Regions from separate parts of the Kitasatospora sp. NBC_01266 genome, predicted to be linked through region 2. Evidence: riboswitches for the same ligand, from Rfam matches in the RefSeq annotation. Region 2 holds a riboswitch; each other region holds the start of a gene.

Region 1 (6,923 bases), 2.2 Mb from region 2:
CGGACATCGTCCAGACCGGCGGTTTCGCCGACAAGGCCGTGGCCAACCAGCTCTACCCGGCCAGCGACGTGCTCTCGATGGAGACCCAGGCCAACTTCCTGGACGCCTTCAACAAGGCCGGTGACGTGCTGGGCACCCAGTACGGCATACCCTTCGTCTCCTCCTCGCGGACCTTCGTCTACAACAAGGCGATCTTCAAGCAGGCCGGTATCAGCCAGCCCCCGCCAGCTGGGACGACCTGAAGGCCGACGCGGCGCTGATCAAGGCCAAGGTCCCCGGCGTCACCCCGTACGGCCTGCCGCTGGGGCCCGAGGAGGCGCAGGCCGAATCGATGATGTGGACGATGAGCGGCGGTGGCGGCCTGACCGACGACGCCGGTGTCTACACCCTGGACAGCACGCAGAACGTGGCCACCTTCAACTGGCTGAAGCAGAACCTGGTGGACCCCCAGCTCACCTTCCCCAACCCGGGCACGGTGGACCGCCAGACGGCCTTCAACGAGTTCGCCCAGGGCAAGGTCGCGATGCTCAACGGCCACCCCGCGCTGGTCCAGGAGGCCCAGCAGGCCAACATCGACTTCGGCACCGCGCCGATCCCGCAGAAGGACCCGCAGGCCAAGGTCGGCACGCTCGGCGTGGCCGACTGGATGATGGCGTACTCCGCGAACGGGCACGAGGCGCAGATCCGCAGCTTCCTCGACTTCGTCTACAGCAAGGCGAACACCCTTGCCTTCGACGAGCAGTACGGCCTGCTGCCGGTCACCCAGGACGCGCTGGCCGACATGACCGCGAACCCGCAGTACGCCGCCCTCAAGCCGTTCCTGGACGCGCTGCCGGGCGCGGTCTTCTACCCGCTGGGCGACCCGGCCTGGGACAGCGTCAGCGGCCGGATCAAGACCGAGATCGGCAAGGCGGTCCAGGGCGACCCGCAGCCGGTGCTCAGCGGCCTGCAGCAGTACGCCGTCGAGGAGGCCAAGCAGCTGCGTCCGCAGTAGGCCCGCCCCGCGGGCACAATGGCCCCATGGGTGAGCTGACCGAACGCGAGCTGGCGGTGCTGGCCCTGGAGGGCGCGGGTTGGCGCACCCAGGGCGCCAAGGAGCAGGCCGTCCGGGAGCGGTTGGGCATCTCCGCCACCCGGTACTACCAGCTGCTGAACGGCCTGCTGGAGCGCCCCGAGGCGCTCGCGCACAGCCCGGTGCTGATCAACCGGCTGCGCCGGATCCGGGACGCGCGCCGCGCCGAGCGTTAGCCGGGGCGGGCCCTGGGTAGGGCTACGACCATGGGCATCGCGCTGCAATCGACCACCCCCGCGGGCCGCGAGGGCCTCGCCGCCGTGCTGGCCGACCCGGCCGGTGCCGTCCTCGCGCTGGACTTCGACGGCACCCTCGCGCCGATCGTCGCCGACCCCGAGCAGGCCTACGCGCACCCCGCCGCCGCCGCGGCGCTGGCCCGGCTGGCGCCGCTGGTCAACACGGTGGCGGTGGTGACGGGCCGTCCGGTGCGCAGCGCGGTCCGGCTCGGCGGCTTCGACCGGCTGCCGGGCCTGGAGCGGCTGGTGGTGCTGGGCCACTACGGCGCCGAGCGCTGGGAGGCCGGCGAGCTGACCGCTCCCGAGATCCACCCGGGGGTGGTCGCCGTCCGCGCCGAACTCCCGGCCCTGCTGGCCGCGCTGCCGGCTCCCGAGGGCAGCCGGATCGAGGACAAGGAGCGCTCGATCGCCGTCCACACCCGCCAGGCCGCCGACCCGCAGGCCGCTCTGGAGCTGCTGCGCGCCCCGCTGGCCGAGCTGGCCGCCGGCCACGGCCTGGCCGTCGAGCCGGGCCGCTTCGTGCTGGAGCTGCGCCCGCCCGGCGTGGACAAGGGGGCGGCGCTGACCGGCCTGCTGCGCGAGCGCGGCGCCCGGTCGGTCCTGTACGCCGGGGACGACCTGGGCGATCTGGCCGCCTACGCGGCGGTGGAGAAGCTGCGGGCCGAGGCGCTGCCCGGACTGCTGGTGGCCAGCGGCCCGGTGACCGGCGAGCCGCCGGTGCGCGAGATCGCCGAGCGGGCGGACCTGGTGGTGCCGGGCCCGGCCGGGGTGGTCGAGCTGCTGGAGCTGCTCGGTCAGGCGCTCAGCTCCGCCAGCTGAGCCAGGAACCACTGCTGCGGGGAGAGCGCGGTGGCGGCCGTGGCCAGCCGCTCGGTGCGCTCGCGCCGCTCTGCCGCCGGCATGGTCAGCGCCCGGTGCAGCGCCTCGGCGGTGCCCACCACGTCGTACGGGTTGATGCCGAGCGCGTCCTCGGCCAGCTCCGGGTAGGCGCCCGCCTCGCGGGAGAGGACCAGCGCGCAGCCCGCGTCGGAGACCACCGGGACCTCCTTGGCGACCAGGTTCATGCCGTCCCTGATCGGGTTGACCAGCGCCACGTCGGCCAGCCGGTAGGCGGCCAGTGAGCGGGCGAAGTCGTCCTCGACCTGGAGTATCAGCGGCTGCCAGGAGTCGGTGGCGAACTCCTCGGTGATCTCCTGGCTGATCCGCCGCACGGCCGCGGTGTACGCGCGGTACTCGGCCAGGTCCTGCCGGGAGGGGTAGGCGAAGGCGATGTGCACCACCCGCCCGCGCCACTCGGGGCGGCTGCGCAGCAGGTGCCGGTAGGCCAGCAGGCCGCGCACGATGTTCTTGCTCAGCTCGGTGCGGTCCACCCGGACGATGGTCCGGCAGCCGCCCACCGCCTCGCGCAACGTGGCCAACCGCTCCTCGACGTCCGCCCGGTGCGCCCGCTCGCGCAGGAAGTCGGCATCGGCGCCCAGCGCGTGCACGCCGAGCCGGGTGGTGCGGCCCTGGTAGCTGACCGAGAGCTCGGCCCGGTCGACCTTCGCGTCCAGCACCCGCTCGCAGCAGTCGGCGAAGGCCTCGGCCCAGCGCCGGGTGTGGAAGCCGGCCCGGTCGGCGCCGAGCACACCGGTCAGCACGGCGGCGGCCAGCGCGTCCGGCAGCAGCCCGAAGTAGTCCACCGGGGCCCACGGGATGTGCAGGAAGTAGCCGATCCGCAGGTCCGGCCGCAGCTCGCGGAGCAGCGCCGGCGCCAGGGTCAGGTGGTAGTCCTGCACCAGCACCGCCGCGCCCGGTGCCGCCTCGGCGGCCAGCGCCTCGGCGAAGGCCCGGTTGTAGGCCTCGAAGGCGCTCCACTGCTCGGCGGCGGTGGCGTCGAAGACCGGCGCGGTCGGGGTGTCGTAGAGCAGGTGGTGCAGGAACCAGAGGGTGGAGTTGGCCACCCCGTTGTACGCGCGGTCGAAGACCTCCGGGTCGATGTCCAGCATCCGGACGGCCTGTCCGCCGACGTCGAAGCCGCCCTGGTCCAGCCGCCCCTGCGGCGAGCGCCGGGCCGCCTCGCGGTCGGCCTCGCCGAGCGCGGCGCAGACCCAGACGGTGTTCGGGTCCTCGATCGCGGAGAGCCCGGAGACCAGCCCGCCGCCGCCGCGCTTGAGGGTCAGCGACCCGTCCGGGGCGCTGCTGAAGGAGACCGGGCCCCGGTTGGATGCCACCAGGACGCGGGCGCGCGTGTGATCGGCCATGTCTCTCCTTGTCGGAAGCCGTCGGCAGACGAGATGGTGACTTTCTGCTGACACACCGACAGCGCTGTGTAGTACTCTGGCTCCCCGCTCTCGGAGCAGCGGTCAGGGCTTGGCCGTCATGAGGCTCCTCGGGGCCGGGGGAGAAGCCGCCTCGACCTTCGGGGTGGCGGAGTCACGTCTTCAACCTTGCCGGAGGCGGCGGACGCCAAACCCGGACAGCGGTCATGAAGATCCGGCCGGGTACTCCGGCCGTTCGATCATGGGGGGCCGCTCAAGGGCGGCCACCTCATGGCTGTGCGCGGTGAACTCGCGAGTCAGGGCGTCCCGGGTGAACTGGGTCAGCACCGGGCGGGCCAGGCCCTCGGCGGCCTTCAGGCGGTGGGTGCGGTCCAGCCGCTCCAGCGCGGTGCGGTAGATGGTGGCGGCCATCCGGCCCAGCGCCTGGCTGTCCTGGTGGCGGTGGTGGCGCACCCCGACGTCCACCTGGGCCAGCGCGTCCAGGCCGACCAGTTCCAGCGCGTCCACCAGCAGGCCGAGTTCCACCCCGTAGCCGGTCGGGAAGTGCAGCTGCTCCAGCAGTGAGCGGCGGGCCGCGTACTCACCGCCGAGCGGCTGGACGAAGCCGGCCAGCTGGGGCCAGTGCAGGTTGAGCAGCGGCCGGGCGACCAGTTCGGTGACCCGCCCGCCGCCGGCCGGTACCACCGCGCCCCCGGTCTCCAGCGGCCGGTCGTACATCGCCTTGACCAGCTGCAGGTCCGGGTCGGTGAGCAGCGGGCCGATGATGCCGGAGACGAAGGCCGGGTCGAACTCGCGCAGGTCGGCGTCGATGAAGCAGACGATCGCGCCGCTGGTGACCAGCAGCGAGCGCCAGAGCACCTCGCCCTTGCCGGGCACCGGGGGCACCCGGGGCAGGATCTCGTCGCGGTGCACCACCCGGGCGCCGGCCGCCGCGGCCACCTCGGCGGTCCGGTCCACCGAGCCGGAGTCGACCACCACCAGCTCGTCCACCAGCGGCAGCCGCTCGATCAGCTCGCGCCGGATCACCTCGACGATCCCGCCCACCGTGGACTCCTCGTCCAGCGCGGGCAGCACCACGCTCACCGTCCCGGCCGGCCCCGCGGCGCGCTTGGCGGCCAGCAGCCGGTCGGCCGACCGGTCGGCCGACCGCCAGGACCGGCGGCGCAGCCAGTCGGCCACCTCAGGCAGTGGCGCGGGGCTCTGCTCGGCAGGCAAATCTCGCTCCTCGTAACTCTCGTCTCGCGTGGCGGACGGTCAGGGTCAGGCGTCCGGCCTTCGGTTACAGTCTTCGTACTGCGGTCAGACCTTCGCACGTCGGGGTCGGTCGCAGCGCGAGACCAGTACAACGCAGGACCACAACTTCACAGAGCTCATCCAGAGGGACTGAGGGAACGGCCCGTCGACGTCCCGGCAACCTTCTCGCCCGGCCATCGCAGGTGCCGGCGGGACAGGTGCCAATTCCGGCCTGTGGCGCGACCGCGCCACGGGGAAGATGAGGAGAGAGGCCTCCGCCATCATGGCTACCGCTACCCCTGCACCCTCCGCGACCGTCGACCTCGGCCCCGCCGCCGCGCTGTCCTGTCGCGAGTGCGGCACCCGCTTCCCGCTCGGCCCCAGCTTCGCCTGCCTGGAGTGCTTCGGCCCGCTGGAGATCGCCTACGACTTCGCCGGCTACGACGCCGAGCAGCTGCGCAAGCAGATCGAGGCGGGACCGGCCTCGATCTGGCGCTACGCCCCGCTGCTGCCGGTGCCCGCCGACGTGGCCGGCAAGCCCAACCTGAACCCCGGCTGGACCCCGCTGGTGAAGGCGGACAACCTGGGCCGCGAGCTCGGTTTCACCGCCCAGCTGCACGTCAAGGACGACTCCGGCAACCCCACCCACTCCTTCAAGGACCGGGTGGTGGCCTGCGCCATCGAGGCCGCCCGCGCCTTCGACTTCACCACCCTGTCCTGCTCGTCCACCGGCAACCTGGCCGGCGCGGTGGGCGCCGCGGCGGCCCGCGCCGGGTTCAAGTCCTGCGTCTTCATCCCGCACGACCTGGAGCAGGGCAAGGTCGTGATGGCCGGTGTCTACGGCGGCGAGCTGGTCGGCATCGAGGGCAACTACGACGACGTGAACCGGTTCTGCTCCGAGCTGATCGGTGACCCGGCCGGCGAGGGCTGGGGCTTCGTCAACGTCAACCTGCGCCCGTACTACGGCGAGGGCTCCAAAACCCTGGCATACGAGATCTGCGAGCAGCTCGGCTGGCGGCTGCCGGAGCAGCTCGTCATCCCGATCGCCTCGGGCTCCCAGCTCACCAAGATCGACAAGGGGCTGCAGGAGCTGATCAAGCTCGGCCTGGTCGAGGACCGGCCGTACAAGATCTTCGGCGCCCAGGCGGCCGGCTGCTCCCCGGTCGCCGCCGCCTTCAAGGCCGGCCGCGACGTGATCAAGCCGGTCAAGCCGGACACCATCGCCAAGTCGCTGGCGATCGGCAACCCGGCCGACGGCCCGTACGTGCTGGACATCGCCCGGCGCACCGGCGGCGCGGTCGAGGACGTCACCGACGCCGAGGTGGTGGCCGCGATCAGGCTGCTGGCCCGCACCGAGGGGATCTTCGCCGAGACCGCCGGCGGGGTGACCATCGGCGTGCTCAGGAAGCTGGTGGAGAACGGCCTGCTGGACCCGGCCAAGGAGACCGTCGCGATCAACACCGGGGACGGGCTCAAGACGCTGGACGCGGTCGCCGACGCCGGGCTGACCGCGACCATCCGGCCGACCCTGGAGTCCTTCCGGGCCGCCGGCCTGGCCTCCTGACCCACCCCCAGCACGCAGCGAGCGAGGAGTAACCCCATGAGCGCGACCGTCCGCATTCCGACCATCCTGCGTACCTACACCGACGGCAGGTCCGAGGTGAGCGCCGAGGGCGCCACCCTGCAGGAGGTCATCGCCGACCTGGAGCAGAACCACCCCGGAATCGCCCAGCGGATCCTGGACGAGGCCGGCAAGCTTCGCCGCTTCGTCAACGTGTACGTGAACGACGACGACGTGCGATTCGCCGAGGGCCTGGCCACCGCGGTCGGCGACGGCGCCGGCGTGTCGATCATCCCGGCGGTGGCCGGCGGCTGCTGACCGCCCGTCACGGCTCTTCGGCAGGCGCTCGGGGCGCCGTGCCCCGTCGGCCATCGGCGGGGCGCGGCGCCCCGAGCCGTGTCCGCGGTGGTCCCCGGGAGGGCATAGGCTGTCCCCGACTTCCGCCTCCGGTTCTGGTGCGCGGCTGGAGAGCGGCTCGGGGCGTCCCGGGTCCTGAGACGCCAGCTGCCGCTGTATCAACCGAATCATGTCGGCGCCGCGTCAGAATTCTTTGGGCTATT
Region 2 (6,923 bases):
CGTGCGGTATGCCCGGATGGCTGCGCGGCGGGCCGTGCGTACCCGGCGTGCGTCCGCTGACGAGGGCTTTCGTCGCGCCGATCGGACTTTTCTGACGGCGCGTCCGGTCTGACCACCCGTTCGCGCGGCGCGTCCTGACGGCGGACGGAGTGCGGGTGCGGTAGCGCTCTGGGCCGTCCGAGTGGACTGTACCGCCGAGGGTGACGCGTCCTCGCCCGCTCGGGTGATGGCCCGGTGGCTGCCGGGGTGATCTTCGGACCGGGGCTGACGCCGGACTCGCCCGGAGTCGATACCGCCGTCGATGTCGCGCCGATCCGGAAGAGATCGCGCCAGTCGCCCTCCGCGGCGGTTGATCGGGAGTAGCATCCACCGTGCTGGACGTGGTCTGGATCACATGGGAGCAGGTCGATGGCGACGCACACGAGTGACGAGACGCTCACCGTTCTCGTCTACAGCGATGACCGCAACACCCGGGCGCAGGTCACCTCGGCGCTCGGCCGCCGTCCGGCCGCCGACCTGCCGGAGGTCGACTATCTGGAGTGCGCCACCGTGCCGGCCGTACTCCGGGCGCTGGAGAAGGGCGGCGTGGACCTCTGCGTCTTCGACGGCGAGGCGGTGCCGGCCGGCGGCCTGGGGCTGGCCCGGCAGGTGAAGGACGAGATCTACGGCTGCCCGCCGGTGCTGGTGCTGATCGGCCGGCCGCAGGACAGCTGGCTGGCCGCCTGGAGCCGGGCGGACGCGGCGATCTCCCAGCCGGTGGACCCGGTCGCGCTCGCCGAGGCGGTGGCCAAGCTGCTGCGGGCCCGGCTCGGCGCGCGCAGCCTCGCACGCTGACAGCCGGGCTGGACGGAGGGCCGCCCCGGGCGGGGCGGCCGTCTCAGCAGGAGAGAAGGGCCGCCGCGGATGCCGTGGCGGCCCTTCGCCGGTCGCTAGGCTGGCCGCATCCCTCCGTAACGAGCATGCGAGCTGGAGTAGGCCATGGTGAATGTGAACCCTGCGAACGGCGGTGCGGACCCCGCGCAGGTGGTCCGCACCTGGCCCGACCTGCTGAGCACCCTGCTGGACGGCGGTGACCTGTCCCGGGCGGACGCCGCCTGGGCGATGGACCGGATCATGAGCGGTGAGGCCAGCCCGGTGCAGGTGGCCGGATTCATGGTGGCGCTGCGGGCCAAGGGCGAGACGGTGGCCGAGGTCGCCGGGCTGGTCGAGGCGATGTACGCGCACGCCGAGCCGCTGCACATCCCCGGGCCGGCGGTGGACATCGTCGGCACCGGCGGCGACCGGGCCAAGACCGTCAACATCTCCACCATGTCGGCCATCGTCGCGGCGGCGGCCGGCGCCAAGGTGGTCAAGCACGGCAACCGGGCCGCCTCCTCGGCCAGCGGCTCCTCCGACGTGCTGGAGCGGCTCGGGATCAAGCTGGACCTGAGCGCGCGCCGAGTGGCCGAGGTGGCCGAGGAGGTCGGCCTCACCTTCTGCTTCGCGGCCAAGTTCCACCCCGCGATGCGGCACGCCGCCCCGGCCCGCCGCGACCTCGGGGTGGCCACCGCCTTCAACATCCTCGGGCCGCTGACCAACCCGGCCCACGTCACCGCGCACGCGGTCGGCTGCTTCGACACCCGGCTGGCGGGCCTGATCGCCGGGGTGCTGGCCGAGCGCGGCTCCACCGCGCTGGTCTTCCGCGGTGACGACGGGCTGGACGAGCTGACCGTCTGCACCACCTCGCGGGTCTGGCTGGTGCGGCAGGGCGCGGTCACCGAGACCGTGCTCGACCCGCGCGAGCTCGGCATCGAGCTGGTCGGCATCGAGGCGCTGCGCGGAGCGGACGCCGAGTACAACGCCGACGTGGCCCGGCGGCTGCTGGCCGGGGAGCGCGGCGCGGTGCGCGACGCGGTGGTGCTGAACTCGGCGGCGGCGCTGGTCGCGCTCGAGCTGACCGAGGCCCCGCTGGTCGAGCAGCTGGCCGCCGCGATGGTGCGCACCGCCGCCGCGATCGACTCCGGCGAGGCACAGGACACCCTCAAGCGCTGGGCCGAGGCCACCGGGCGCTGATCCTCCGTCACCTGTTCCGGACCCGTGGGCCGTTGGCGCCCACGGGTCTTTCGCTGTCCGCATGCTGGAAGGGTGTTTGACCACGGTTCGGGCGCTGATCTACAGTCTTCGCCAGGTCATGAGTGACAGCGCGACAAGCCCCAGCTTGCTGTCCGGCAACCCTCCGTCCGTGGCGGGGTGCCCTGGGTGAAGACCAGGCCAGGCGGCGACAGGTCCGCACGGCAAGCGCGGACCACCGGTGTCTTCACACTCCCGGGGTCCTGACCCCGAAGGAGTGCATCCGTATGTCCACCTCCGTTGACCTCTGCGCCCCCCTCGCCGTGCTCGGTGCCGACGTCCAGGTCCCGCTGGTCTCCGGCGAGAAGGTCGGCTACGCCGCGCTCGACTACGCGGCCAGCGCCCCCGCCCTGCAGCGGGTCTGGGACGAGGTGGCCGCCTACGCGCCGTACTACGGCAGCGTGCACCGCGGTGCCGGCTACCTCTCGCAGCTCTCCACCGACCTGTTCGAGCAGAGCCGGCGCACCGTCGCCGACTTCCTCGAGCTGCGGGAGGGCGACCAGGTGGTCTTCACCCGGGCCACCACCGACTCGCTCAACCTGCTGGCCGGCGCGCTGCCGGCGGGCACCCGGGTGTTCGCCTTCGAGACCGAGCACCACGCCTCGCTGCTGCCCTGGGCGCAGGCCGGGCTGCCGGTCAGTTACCTGCGGGCGCCGCGCTCCCCCGAGCAGGCGGTGGCCGCGCTGGCCGAGGCGCTCGCGCAGTTCCCCGAGGGGCCGCGACTGCTCTGCGTCACCGGCGCCTCCAACGTCACCGGTGAGCTGTGGCCGGTGGCCGAGCTGACCCGGGTCGCGCACCGGTACGGCGCCCGGGTGGTGCTGGACGCCGCGCAGCTGGCCCCGCACCACCGGGTCTCGGTGCGCGAGCTGGACGTGGACTGGGTCGCCTTCTCCGGTCACAAGCTCTACGCCCCGTTCGGCGCGGGCGTGCTGGCCGGCCGCAGCGACTGGCTGGACGCCGCCGCGCCCTACCTGGCCGGCGGCGGTGCCTCGCGCACCGTGGCCCGGGAAGCGGACGGCTCGGTGGCCGTCGAGTGGCACCAGGGACCGGCCCGGCACGAGGCCGGCTCGCCGAACGTGATCGGCGCCTACGCCGTCGCGGCGGCCTGCCGGGCGCTGACCGAGGCCGGCTTCGAGGCGCTGGAGGCCCGCGAGCGGTACCTGATCGACCGGCTGACGGCGGGCCTGGCCGAGATCCCCCAGGTCAAGGTGCTCAGCCTGTTCGGTGCCGAGGCGGCCCGGGTCGGCGTGCTCTCCTTCGTGGTGGAGGGCTGGAACAGCTCGCACTTCTCGGCGGCGCTCTCGGCCGAGTACGGGATCGGGGTGCGCGACGGGCTGTTCTGCGCGCACCCGCTGGTGCGCACGCTGCTCGGGGGGGAAGAGGCAGGACCTTCCGAGTGCGGGGCGCCGGAGCCCTCGCTGCCGGGGGAGCGCAGCCTGAACGCGATCCGGGTCAGCTTCGGGGCGGGCACGCCCGAGGAGCACATCGACCGCTTCCTGGGCGCGGTGCGCGAGCTGGTCAGCGACGGCGCGCGGTGGAACTACCGCAACGAGGGCGGGCGCTGCGTCGCCGACACCCGGCGCTGACCGGCCGACGGCTCGTCAGCCGTCCAGACCGAGCGCGAAGGCGGCTTCCAGGTCGTGCTGCGAGTAGGTGCGGAAGGCGATCTGGGTCTCGGTGTGGGCGACCCCCGGCACCTTGTTGAGCCGGCCGGGGATCACCTCGGCCAGGTCGTCGTGGCGGCGCACCCGCACCATGGCGACCAGGTCGTACCCGCCGGTCACCGAGTAGACCTCGCTCACGCCCTCGATCGCGGCGATGGCCTCGGCGATCTCGGGGATCTGGTCGACGCTGGTCTTGATGAGCACGATGGCGGTGATCACGGCTGGGCTCCTGGGATGGGGGTCCCCCCGGCCGGAGGCTGGGGAACGGTGGGGCCAGCGTATCCGGCACGTCGGGCCGCCACCCACAGCGCCAGGAACCCGGCGCTGAAACCGATCACATGGGCCAGGTAGGCGACCCCGCCGCCGGCCTGGCGCAGCGACCACCACTGGACGGCGAACCAGAGGCCGAGCACCAGCCAGGCCGGCAGCCGCAGTGGCAGGAAGAGCAGGGCCGGGACCAGCGTGGTCACCCGGGCCCGCGGATAGAGGCGCAGGTAGCCGCCGAGCACCCCGGAGATCGCCCCGGAGGCGCCGACCAGCGGGCGCAGCGACTCGGGGCCGTGCCCGCCGAGGGCCGCGTAGCCGTAGTTGGCCAGCACGCCGACGGCCAGATAGAAGAGGAGGAAGCGCAGCCGGCCCAGCCGCTCCTCGACGCCCGCGCCGAAGACATAGAGGAAGAGCATGTTGCCCAGCAGGTGCAGCCAGCCGCCGTGCACGAAGAGCGAGCTGAGCGCGGAGAGCGCGGGCACCTTGTGCGGGGTGGCGAGCAGCGGGCAGCCGGGCAGCGGGGGAGTGAGGCCGGCCAGCTGAGCGGCGGTCAGCGGACGGTTGCTCAGCAGCTCGGCCGGGATCGCGCCCCAACGCTGCTGGTAGTGCTGCGCGGCGCAGGCGCGCGCGGGCGCACTCGAGCCGTAGGCGGGGTTGATCCCGCTCGGGCCGGCCAGGAACACCAGGCAGTTGAGCGCGATCAGGAGGTAGCTGACGAGCGGGGTCGGTCCGTCGTGGCGCTGGTCTGCCATGGGCGCATCCATTCCGCGCCGGTGCGGTCGTGACACCGTCGTGTACGGCGAGTGGGTGAGCGGGCGGGCGAGTGCGCGTGCGGGCACGCGTACGGGTTGTGCGTGCAGGCGTTCGAGCAGGCCGGAGGGCTGATGGGAACCGGTATCCGGTGCCCGCCGTCCCAGCGTCAGGCCCTAGGCTTGAGACCTGGCCGGCACACGGACCGGACCAGGTACCAGCCGAGAGGACCACGCTCATGCCCGTCCCCGTGCCCACCGCCGAGACCCGCTGGCGCTGCACGCTCTGTGGCAACCTGACCCGGTTCGACGTGACCCGGTCCTCCCGCGTGGTCGAGTACCTGCACCTGGACCTGGCCGGTGACCCCAAGGTCGAGGAGGCCGAGGTGCTCAGCGAGACGCTGGAGTCGATCCGCTGCCGCTGGTGCAACGCGGTCGACCAGGTCGAGCTGGTGGCCCGCCCGGATGCCGAGGAGCCCGGTGCCGAGCCCGCTGCGGAGTCTGCCGAGCACGGGGCCGAGCAGACGGGCTGAGCAGGCGCTGCTGAAAAACAGCCGCCGCGCACGCGACAATTGCACCGAGCGGTGAGAGTCACCGGGCGGTGAGTCGGGGCGCCCCGGGCCTGGGCCGGGGCAGCCGCGCAGACCATGATCGGAGCCGAGGACGCGATGGACGCAGCCAGCCAGGCCGCTGAGCCGCAGGGGCCGCTGCCCGCTGCCGGCGAACCGGCCGCGTCCGCGACGTCCGCCGACAGCGCCGTGGAGCCGTCCGGCGAGGCCGTTGAGGTCGGCAAGGCTGACGAAGCGCTTGAGGCCGGGGACCAGGGCGAGGACCAGGGCGAGGAGCAGGAACCGCCCGCCGAGCAGCTGGACCGCCCGCTGCCCGAGGGCGTGCGCCGGCGCGTGGTGGGCCTGGCCGCCGACGCGCTCGGCGGCCTGCCGCTCACCGATCTGCCGGCCTCACTGCGCCCGTACGCCAAGTTCACCCCGGCCCGCCGGGCCAAGTACGCGGGCACCGCGCTGGCCGCCGCGCTGGAGGCCGAGCCGGTCTTCCGGCTGCGGATAGCGGACCGGCTGCGGCTGGGCCAGCCCGACCTGGTGAAGGCGCTGGAGGCGGGCCAGGTGCCGGGCGCGGCCGAGCCGCTGGACGTGGCCGCCGCCGCCTACCTGCTGCGCACCCGCGGCTGGACCCGGCTGGTCGCCGAGGCCGGCGAGCAGGCCGAGCGGGCCGGTGCCGAGGACGCCGCCGCCGAGGCGGCCCGGCTGGTGGAGAAGCTCCAGGAGGAGCTGGCCGCCACCCGCCTCGCGGCCCGGGCCGACCTGGAGCGCCAGCGCGCGGAGGCCGAGGGCACCCGCAAGGAGCTGGAGACGCTGCGCAAGAAGCTGCGCGGACTGGAGAGCGACACCCGCCGCGCCCAGGCCGAGACCCGCAAGCTGCAGGCCGAACTGACCGCCGCCGCCGCTGCCGCGACCGTCGAGCGCGGCGCCGCGGAGAGCGAGAACCGGCGGCTGAAGCATCGGGTGGCCGAGCTGGAGACCGCCCTGGAGGCCGGGCGCCGCTCGGCGCGTGAGGGCCGCAGCGTGGAGGACATGCGGCTGCGGCTGCTGCTCGACACCGTGCTGCAGTCGGCCCAGGGGCTGCAGCGTGAACTGGCGCTGCCGGTCACCCAGCTGCACCCGGCCGACCTGGTGGACGCGGTGGTCCCCGGCTCGGCCTCGCCGCACGATGTGGCCCGGCGCGGACTGGCCGAGGACGACCCGGCGCTGCTCGACCAGCTGCTGGCGATCCCGCAGGTGCACCTGGTGGTGGACGGCTACAACGTGACCAAGACCGGCTATCCCACGCTGCCGCTGGAGCAGCAGCGGCTGCGGCTGCTGGGCGGCCTGGCGATGCTCGCGCAGCGCACCCAGGCCGAGGTGACCTGCGTCTTCGACGGGCAGGACCTGGACGTGCCGGTGATCATGGCGCCGCCGCGCGGGGTCCGGGTGCGGTTCAGCCGGACCGGCCAGACCGCCGACGAGCTGATCCGCCAGCTGGTGCGGGCCGAGCCGCAGGGCCGCCCGGTGGTGGTGGTCTCGGCCGACCGCGAGGTGGCCGACGGCGTGCGCAAGGCGGGGGCGCGCCCGGTCGCCTC
Region 3 (6,923 bases), 970 kb from region 2:
TGGAGCGTGGCGCCCGCTCCGGAGAACTTGCCCGCGTTGCGGGTCGGGTTGGTGGTCGCCGCGTCCTGGGTGATGTGGTAGGCAATGCCGGGGTTGGGGCCGAAGTAGGCGTCGATCTTCCCGCCGGCCAGCGCCAGGTAGACGGCGTTGTTGTCCGGGAAGTACTTGACGGTCAGGTCCTTGCCCTCGGCCTTGAGCTTGGCCTGCCACTCCAGCAGGATCTTCTCCTGGTTGGTGCCGGAGCCCACCGCGACCGTCTTGCCCGCCAGACTCTCGTAGTCGCCGTCGAAGTTCCAGTTGCTGCTCTTCAGGACCTCGAAGGCCAGGTTGTCCTGGCGGTAGGAGGCGAAGTCGTACTTCTTCTTGCGGTCTTCGGTGTCGGTGATGTTGGAGAAGCCGACATCGGTCCGGCCGCTGTCGATGCCCACGAACAGGTTCTCCCAGGTGGCGTTGGAGACCACCGGCTTGAGGCCGAGGACCGCCGCCACCAGGCGGCCGAGGTCGGGCTCGGCGCCGGTGAGGGTCTGCTGGTCGCTGCCGACGTACGCCAGCGGTGGGAACCCGGCGGGCAGCGCGCCGACCCCGATGGCCAGCTTTCCGCTGCTGATCAGCGGTTTCGGCAGCTCGGCCCGGATGGCGGCCACCTCGGACACCTTGAGATCGGCCTGCTTCGCGGCCCCGTTGGACAGGGCGCCCACCGTGACCACACCGGCTGCGGCCTGGTCGGTGGACGCGGTGGTCGAGCCGGCGTCGCTCCCGCAGGCGGCGAGGCTGACGCTGAGGGTGGTGACCGCGGTGCCGGCGGCGAGGCCGCGCAGGAGTCTGCTGCGGAGGCTGGAGCTGGGCATGGTTGTCCTTGATCGTTCGGGGTGGCTGCCGGGCGGGCAGATGGGCAGGTGGGGAGGGGCGGTCCGCGGGTCAGAGCACCCTGCTCAGGAACTCCCTGGTCCGCGGCTGCCGCGGGTTGTCCAATACCTCGGCGGGCGGGCCCTGTTCGAGGATCCGGCCGCCGTCGAGGAAGACGATGTGGTCGGCGACCTCGCGGGCGAAGCCGATCTCGTGGGTGACGATGATCAGGGTGGCGCCGCTGGTGGCCAGGTCCTTGATGACGGCCAGCACCTCGCCGACCAGCTCCGGGTCCAGCGCGGAGGTGGGTTCGTCGAAGAGGATCACCCCCGGTCGCAGCGCCAGCGCCCGCGCGATCGCCACCCGCTGCTGCTGCCCGCCGGACAGCTGGCGCGGATAGGCGCCGGTCCGGTCGGCCAGCCCCACCCGGCCCAGCAGGGTGCGTGCCAGCTCCTGGGCCTGGGGCTTGCGCAGCGCTCCGGTGGCCACCGGAGCGGCGGCCACGTTGTCCAGCACGGTCAGGTGCGGGAAGAGGTTGAAGTTCTGGAAGACGAAGCCGATCCGGCCGCGTTGGGTGAGGATCGCCCGCTCGCTCAGCTCCTTCAGCCGTTCGCCGTGCCGACGTACGCCGATCAGCTCGCCGTTGACGCTGACGTGGCCGATGTCGGGCTTCTCCAGGTGGTTGATCACGCGCAGCAGGGTCGACTTGCCCGAGCCGGACGGCCCCAGGATCGCGGTGACCTGACCGGCCGGGACCGTCAGGTCCACGCCGTCGAGCACCCGGTGGGTGCCGTACCACTTGTGCACGTCATGGACCGCGACGGCGGCCGGGGCGGCTGCGTCGACCGGGATCCTCGGGGTCCTCGGGGTCAGGGTGCTCATACCGCCGTCTCCTGTCGCAGGCGCGCCCGCACGGTTCGCAGGCCGACACGCAGCCGCTGCAACGGGGTTGGTGGAAGAGCGCGCAGCGCTCCGCGTGCGTAGTGGCGCTCCACGTAGAACTGGGCGACCGAGACCACGCTGGTGAGGATCACGTACCAGACGGTGGCGACCAGCAGCGGCGGCACGATGTCGCCGGGGTAGGTGCTGCCCAGGCTCTGCACGGAGCCGAACAGGTCGAGCAGCGAGACGTAGAAGACCAGCGAGGTGCTCTTCACCAGGCCGATCAGCTGGTTGACGTAGGAGGGGATGATGGCCCGCAGGGCCTGGGGGAAGACGATCCGGGCGAACTGGTAGCGCCTGGGCAGTCCGAGTGCGGCTGCCGCCTCGTGCTGGCCCTGGTCGACGGAGAGCAGGCCGGCCCGCACCACTTCCGCGGCGTACGCGGCCTCGTTCAGGCTCAGCCCGACAACCGCCACCACGAGGTCGGTGGCCAGCTTCGACTCGTCGAAGTGCGCGAAGGCGGGTCCGAACGGCACTCCGATGCTCAAACTGTGGTACAGCGCACTGAAGTTGTAGAGGAACAGCAGCACCACGATCAGCGGCACCGAGCGGAACAGCCAGATGTAGACCCAACTGGCCGACCGCAGGACCGGGTTGCTGGACTGCCGGGCCAGGGCGAGCAGGATGCCGCCCAGCAGTCCGAGGACGGCGCTGTAGGCCGTCACCTGCAGCGTGACGAACAGGCCGTGGGTGATCACCGGGCGGGCGAACCAGTACTGGAACCGGTCCCACTGGTAGAACCGGTTGGTGACCAGCCCGTGCCCGAGCTGGGCGAGCAGCACCAGGATCGCCGCGGTGCCGATCCACCGGCCGGGATGCCGCAGCGGGATGACCCGCCCCCGGCCTGCGGCCGGGGGCACCCCCACGGCGGACCGCGGGCGCGGCGGCGCCGTGTCGGTGGGCTCGATGGGCTCGGCGGGCTCGGCGGGCTCGGCGGGTTGGGCGGGCGTGCTGGTCGGCGGCGGGGGAGGGACCGCCTCGGATGGCGGTGCCGCGCCCAACGGCACGGCAGGGACAAGGGATTCACTCATCGAGGACTCCAGCGAGTTCCCGCACTCCACCCGCCGCGTGGTCGCGGCCCGGCGGAGCGAGGACACCCGGGCGTGGCACAGCACATCGCACCGGGTGGGACGGACGGGAGGGGAGCGCCGCGCGGGGCGGGCGTCAGGAAGTCGTCAGCGCGGACAACGGGCGCTGCGGGTGGCCGTACAGAGTGCGCTGCTGACGCGGAGCAGGTCGATGTGACGGCTCAGGTAGGCGGCGGCACGGCGATGACGCCGGCCGGCCGCCGTCCCCGAACCTGCGTACATCGCCGCCACCATCGCCATCCGCCCCGCAGGGCCTCGCGCTTACCGAAATCGTCTCGGCCCGGTCGTCACCTGGGGCACCCCACCGCGACGCGAGGGTTGCCGGTCAGCAAGCCAGGGCTTGTCGCTGACGCTCATGACCGTTCTGCGCCGGACAGTAGGCCCTGGTCGGGATGTGCGTCAACGTTGCCCGGCCGCAGGGTGAGACGGCGGCGCGGGCGGGGCGGTGTCGGCCGGTCGGCCCGGTCGTGCCCGCACCCGGGGGAACACGGCCGGTCATGATCCGTGTTCTCCCGAAGAGGATTGTGTCCGACCGGGATGCCGGGTAGCTTGCAGTCAGGTTGTGAGTGTCGGCGTCAAGTCCCGGCACGCGCGAACGTGAACGGCCGAGAGCCGACCGGGATGGAGGTGGCGAGGGTGCGGGAAGCCGCTGAGCCTGCCACCGCGGTCGTCGCCAAGGCCCGGTGCCGCGTCGCCACCACGTACTCGCGGCGCCACATCGATCTGCAGCGCGTCGCCGCCGCCCTCTGTCCGGCGTACCAGCGCATCGCCGCTTAGTCGCTAGTCGCTTTCGCATCCTTTCCCCGCTTTCCTCCTTTTCGCCGACCTGCCGACCCGCCAGCCCGGCCGCCGTACGGGCGTGGACGTGGACGTGATGTCGGCATGCCCACAGGGAGCAGTTCGCCCATGCCTGGACCAGCCCAGCCCGGACCGTCAACTCCACCTATCCACCTGGCCGTTGCCCTCGACGGCGCCGGCTGGCATCCCGCGGCCTGGCGGGAGCCGGGTGCCCGGCCCGGTGAGCTGCTCACCGCGCGGTACTGGTCCGAGCTGGTCGCCGAAGCCGAGCGGGGCCTGCTGGACTTCGTGACCATCGAGGACTCGCTGAGCCTGCAGTCCTCCCGGTACACCGGCCCGGACGGGCGGACCGACCAGGTGCGGGGGCGGCTGGACGCGGTACTGATCGCCGCCCGGGTGGCGCCGCTGACCCGGCACATCGGGCTGGTGCCGACCGCGGTGGTCACCCACACCGAACCGTTCCACCTCTCGAAGGCGATCGCGACCCTCGACTACGTGAGCGGTGGGCGGGCCGGGGTCCGGGTGCAGGTGTCCGGCCGCTCCGACGAGGCCGCGCACTTCGGCCGCCGCACGGTGCCGCCGCTGCGGATCGAGGAGTTGGCCTCGCCGGCCGGGCAGGCGCTGCTCGCGGAGCTCTTCGACGAGGCCGGCGACTGGGTCGAGGTGCTGCGGCGGCTGTGGGACAGCTGGGAGGACGACGCGGAGATCCGCGACGCCGGGAGCGGGCGCTTCATCGACCGCCGCAAGCTGCACTACATCGACTTCGAGGGCAGCAGGTTCAGCGTCCGGGGGCCGTCCATCACGCCACGCCCGCCGCAGGGCCAGCCCGTTGTCGCCGCGCTGGCGCACGCCACCGTGCCGTACCGGCTGGTGGCCCGCTCGGCCGACCTGGGATTCGTCACCCCGCGCGACACCGGGCACGCCCGGTCGATCGTGGCCGAGATCCGTGGCGAGCAGGCCGCGGCCGGCCGGGCCGAGGAGACGGTGCACGTCTTCGGCGACCTCACCGTCTTCCTCGACAGTGACCCCGGCGCCGCCGCCGAGCGCCGGGCCCGCCTGGACCAGAGCGCCGGTGGCGAATTCACCGGCGACGCGCCGGTCTTCACTGGCACGCCCGAGCAACTCGCCGATCTGCTACAGGAGTTGCAGCAGGCCGGGCTCACCGGATTCCGGCTGCGGCCCGCCGTGCTGCCGCACGACCTGGAGCAGATCACCCGCCACCTGGTGCCCGAACTCCAGCGCCGCGATGCCTTCCGCACCGCGTACCGGGCGAACACCCTGCGCGGGCTGCTCGGCCTGCCTCGCCCGGCCAACCGCTATGCCACCGCCGCTGTCTGATTCCAGGTCAGAAGGACGTCAGGACCATGAGCAAGCCTGTCAAGCAGATCCACCTCGCCGCCCACTTCCCGGGCGTCAACAACACCACCGTCTGGAGCGACCCGGAGGCGGGCAGCCACGTCGAGTTCAGCTCGTTCCGGCACTTCGCGCAGACCGCCGAACGAGCCAAGTTCGACTTCCTCTTTCTCGCCGAGGGGCTGCGGCTGCGCGAACAGGGCGGAGAGATCTACGACTTGGACGTCGTCGGGCGACCCGACACCTTCACCGTGCTGGCCGCGCTGGCCGCCGTCACCGAACGCCTGGGCCTGGCCGGCACGATCAACTCGACCTTCAACGAGCCCTACGAGGTGGCCCGCCAGTTCGCCAGCCTCGACCATCTGTCGGGCGGCCGGGCCGCCTGGAACGTGGTCACCTCGTGGGACGCCTTCACCGGCGAGAACTTCCGCCGCGGCGGCTTCCTGCCGCAGCACGAGCGCTACTCGCGGGCGAAGGAGTTCCTGAGCACCGCCACCGAGTTGTTCGACTCCTGGCAGGGGAACGAGATCGCCGCCGACCAGCAGTCCGGCAGCTTCCTGCGGGAGGCGCGGGCCGGTGCGTTCGTCCACCGGGGGCAGCACTTCGACATCCAGGGACAGTTCAACGTCCCGCGCAGCCCGCAGGGCCGCCCGGTGATCTTCCAGGCCGGCGACTCGGAGGAGGGGCGCGAGTTCGCCGCGTCGAGCGCGGACGCGATCTTCAGCCGCTACAGCACCTTCGAGGAGGGGCGCGCGTTCTACACGGACGTCAAGGGCCGGCTGGCCCGGCACGGCCGCACCCGCGACCAGCTGCTGATCCTGCCCGCCGCGACCTTCGTGCTCGGTGACACCGACGCCCAGGCACAGGAGTTGGCCCGCGAGGTGCGCCGTCAGCAGGTCAGCGGCGCCACCGCGCTCAAGCACCTGGAGTTCGTCTGGAACCGCGACCTGTCCGGCTACGACCCGGACGGCCCGCTGCCCGAGATCGATCCGGACCCCGGCGAGCACGCGATCGCCCAGGGCCGCGCCCAGGTGCGGATGTACCGCGACCCGCTGGCCACCGCCCGGCAGTGGCGGGAACTCGCCGCCGCCAACAAGTGGTCGATCCGCGAGCTGGTCATCGAGACCGGCAACCGCCAGTCCTTCGTCGGCTCCCCGGCCACCGTGGCGCAGACCATCAACTCCTTCGTCCAGGCCGACGCCAGTGACGGATTCATCCTCGTCCCGCACCTCACCCCCGGCGGGTTGGACGCCTTCGCCGACACCGTGGTCCCGCTGCTCCAGGAGCGCGGCGTCTTCCGCACCGAGTACCAGGGCAGCACCCTGCGCGACCACCTCGGCCTGGCCCACCCCGACGCCGACGCGGCGAGCGAGCGGGTGGCCTCGTGAAGTTCCTGGCCATCACCCTGATCGTGCACGCGCCGGACCGGGTGACCGGCGCGCGGAAGTCGACCCAGGACCGCTTCCGCGAGGTGATCGACAACGCGCTGCTCGCCGAGGAGTTGGGCTTCGACGGCTTCGGCGTCGGCGAGCGCCACGAGCGGCCGTTCATCTCCTCCTCGCCGCCGGTGGTGCTCAGCCACCTCGCCGCCCTCACCAGGCGGATCCGGCTGTTCACGGCGGTGACGACACTGAGCCTGCTCGACCCGGTGCGCGCCTACGAGGACTACGCGACCCTGGACCACCTCTCCGGGGGCAGACTCGAACTGATCATCGGCAAGGGCAACGGCGCGGCCCAGCGCGAGCTCTTCCAGGTCACCCCCGAGGACCAGTGGGAGCGCAACGCCGAGTCCTACGAGCTGTTCCGCCGCATCTGGCGGCAGGACAAGGTGACCTACCCGGCGCGCTTCCGACCGGAGTTGGCCGAGGCCGAGGTCTGGCCCCGGCCGCTGCAGCA

The links. A riboswitch is a leader RNA that binds a small molecule or an ion and turns the genes downstream of it on or off. The one in region 2 is predicted to bind S-adenosylmethionine.
Region 1: another riboswitch for S-adenosylmethionine. It lies ahead of thrC (threonine synthase); the one in region 2 lies ahead of OG403_RS10655 (aminotransferase class V-fold PLP-dependent enzyme).
Region 3: another riboswitch for S-adenosylmethionine. It lies ahead of OG403_RS06965 (amino acid ABC transporter permease); the one in region 2 lies ahead of OG403_RS10655 (aminotransferase class V-fold PLP-dependent enzyme).

The regions. Positions count from the first base shown of each region.
Region 1 is NZ_CP108458.1:4,745,931-4,752,853, forward strand. It holds partial or broken gene OG403_RS20805 (extracellular solute-binding protein) at 1-994, shown strand, start outside; gene OG403_RS20810 (DUF3263 domain-containing protein) at 1,021-1,248, shown strand; gene otsB (trehalose-phosphatase) at 1,279-2,127, shown strand; gene OG403_RS20820 (alpha,alpha-trehalose-phosphate synthase (UDP-forming)) at 2,103-3,551, opposite strand; gene OG403_RS20825 (glucosyl-3-phosphoglycerate synthase) at 3,774-4,784, opposite strand; SAM riboswitch class I at 4,937-5,068, shown strand; gene thrC (threonine synthase) at 5,086-6,366, shown strand; gene OG403_RS20835 (ubiquitin-like small modifier protein 1) at 6,403-6,681, shown strand.
Region 2 is NZ_CP108458.1:2,537,446-2,544,368, reverse strand. It holds gene OG403_RS10665 (hypothetical protein) at 409-834, shown strand; gene trpD (anthranilate phosphoribosyltransferase) at 979-2,052, shown strand; SAM riboswitch class IV at 2,167-2,286, shown strand; gene OG403_RS10655 (aminotransferase class V-fold PLP-dependent enzyme) at 2,337-3,695, shown strand; gene OG403_RS10650 (Lrp/AsnC ligand binding domain-containing protein) at 3,711-3,992, opposite strand; gene OG403_RS10645 (rhomboid family intramembrane serine protease) at 3,989-4,792, opposite strand; gene OG403_RS10640 (hypothetical protein) at 5,029-5,322, shown strand; gene OG403_RS10635 (NYN domain-containing protein) at 5,458-6,923, shown strand, end outside.
Region 3 is NZ_CP108458.1:1,564,972-1,571,894, reverse strand. It holds gene OG403_RS06975 (ABC transporter substrate-binding protein) at 1-848, opposite strand, end outside; gene OG403_RS06970 (amino acid ABC transporter ATP-binding protein) at 919-1,728, opposite strand; gene OG403_RS06965 (amino acid ABC transporter permease) at 1,725-2,819, opposite strand; SAM riboswitch class IV at 3,129-3,237, opposite strand; gene OG403_RS36680 (putative leader peptide) at 3,414-3,653, shown strand; gene OG403_RS06960 (LLM class flavin-dependent oxidoreductase) at 3,783-5,012, shown strand; gene OG403_RS06955 (NtaA/DmoA family FMN-dependent monooxygenase) at 5,039-6,415, shown strand; gene OG403_RS06950 (LLM class flavin-dependent oxidoreductase) at 6,412-6,923, shown strand, end outside.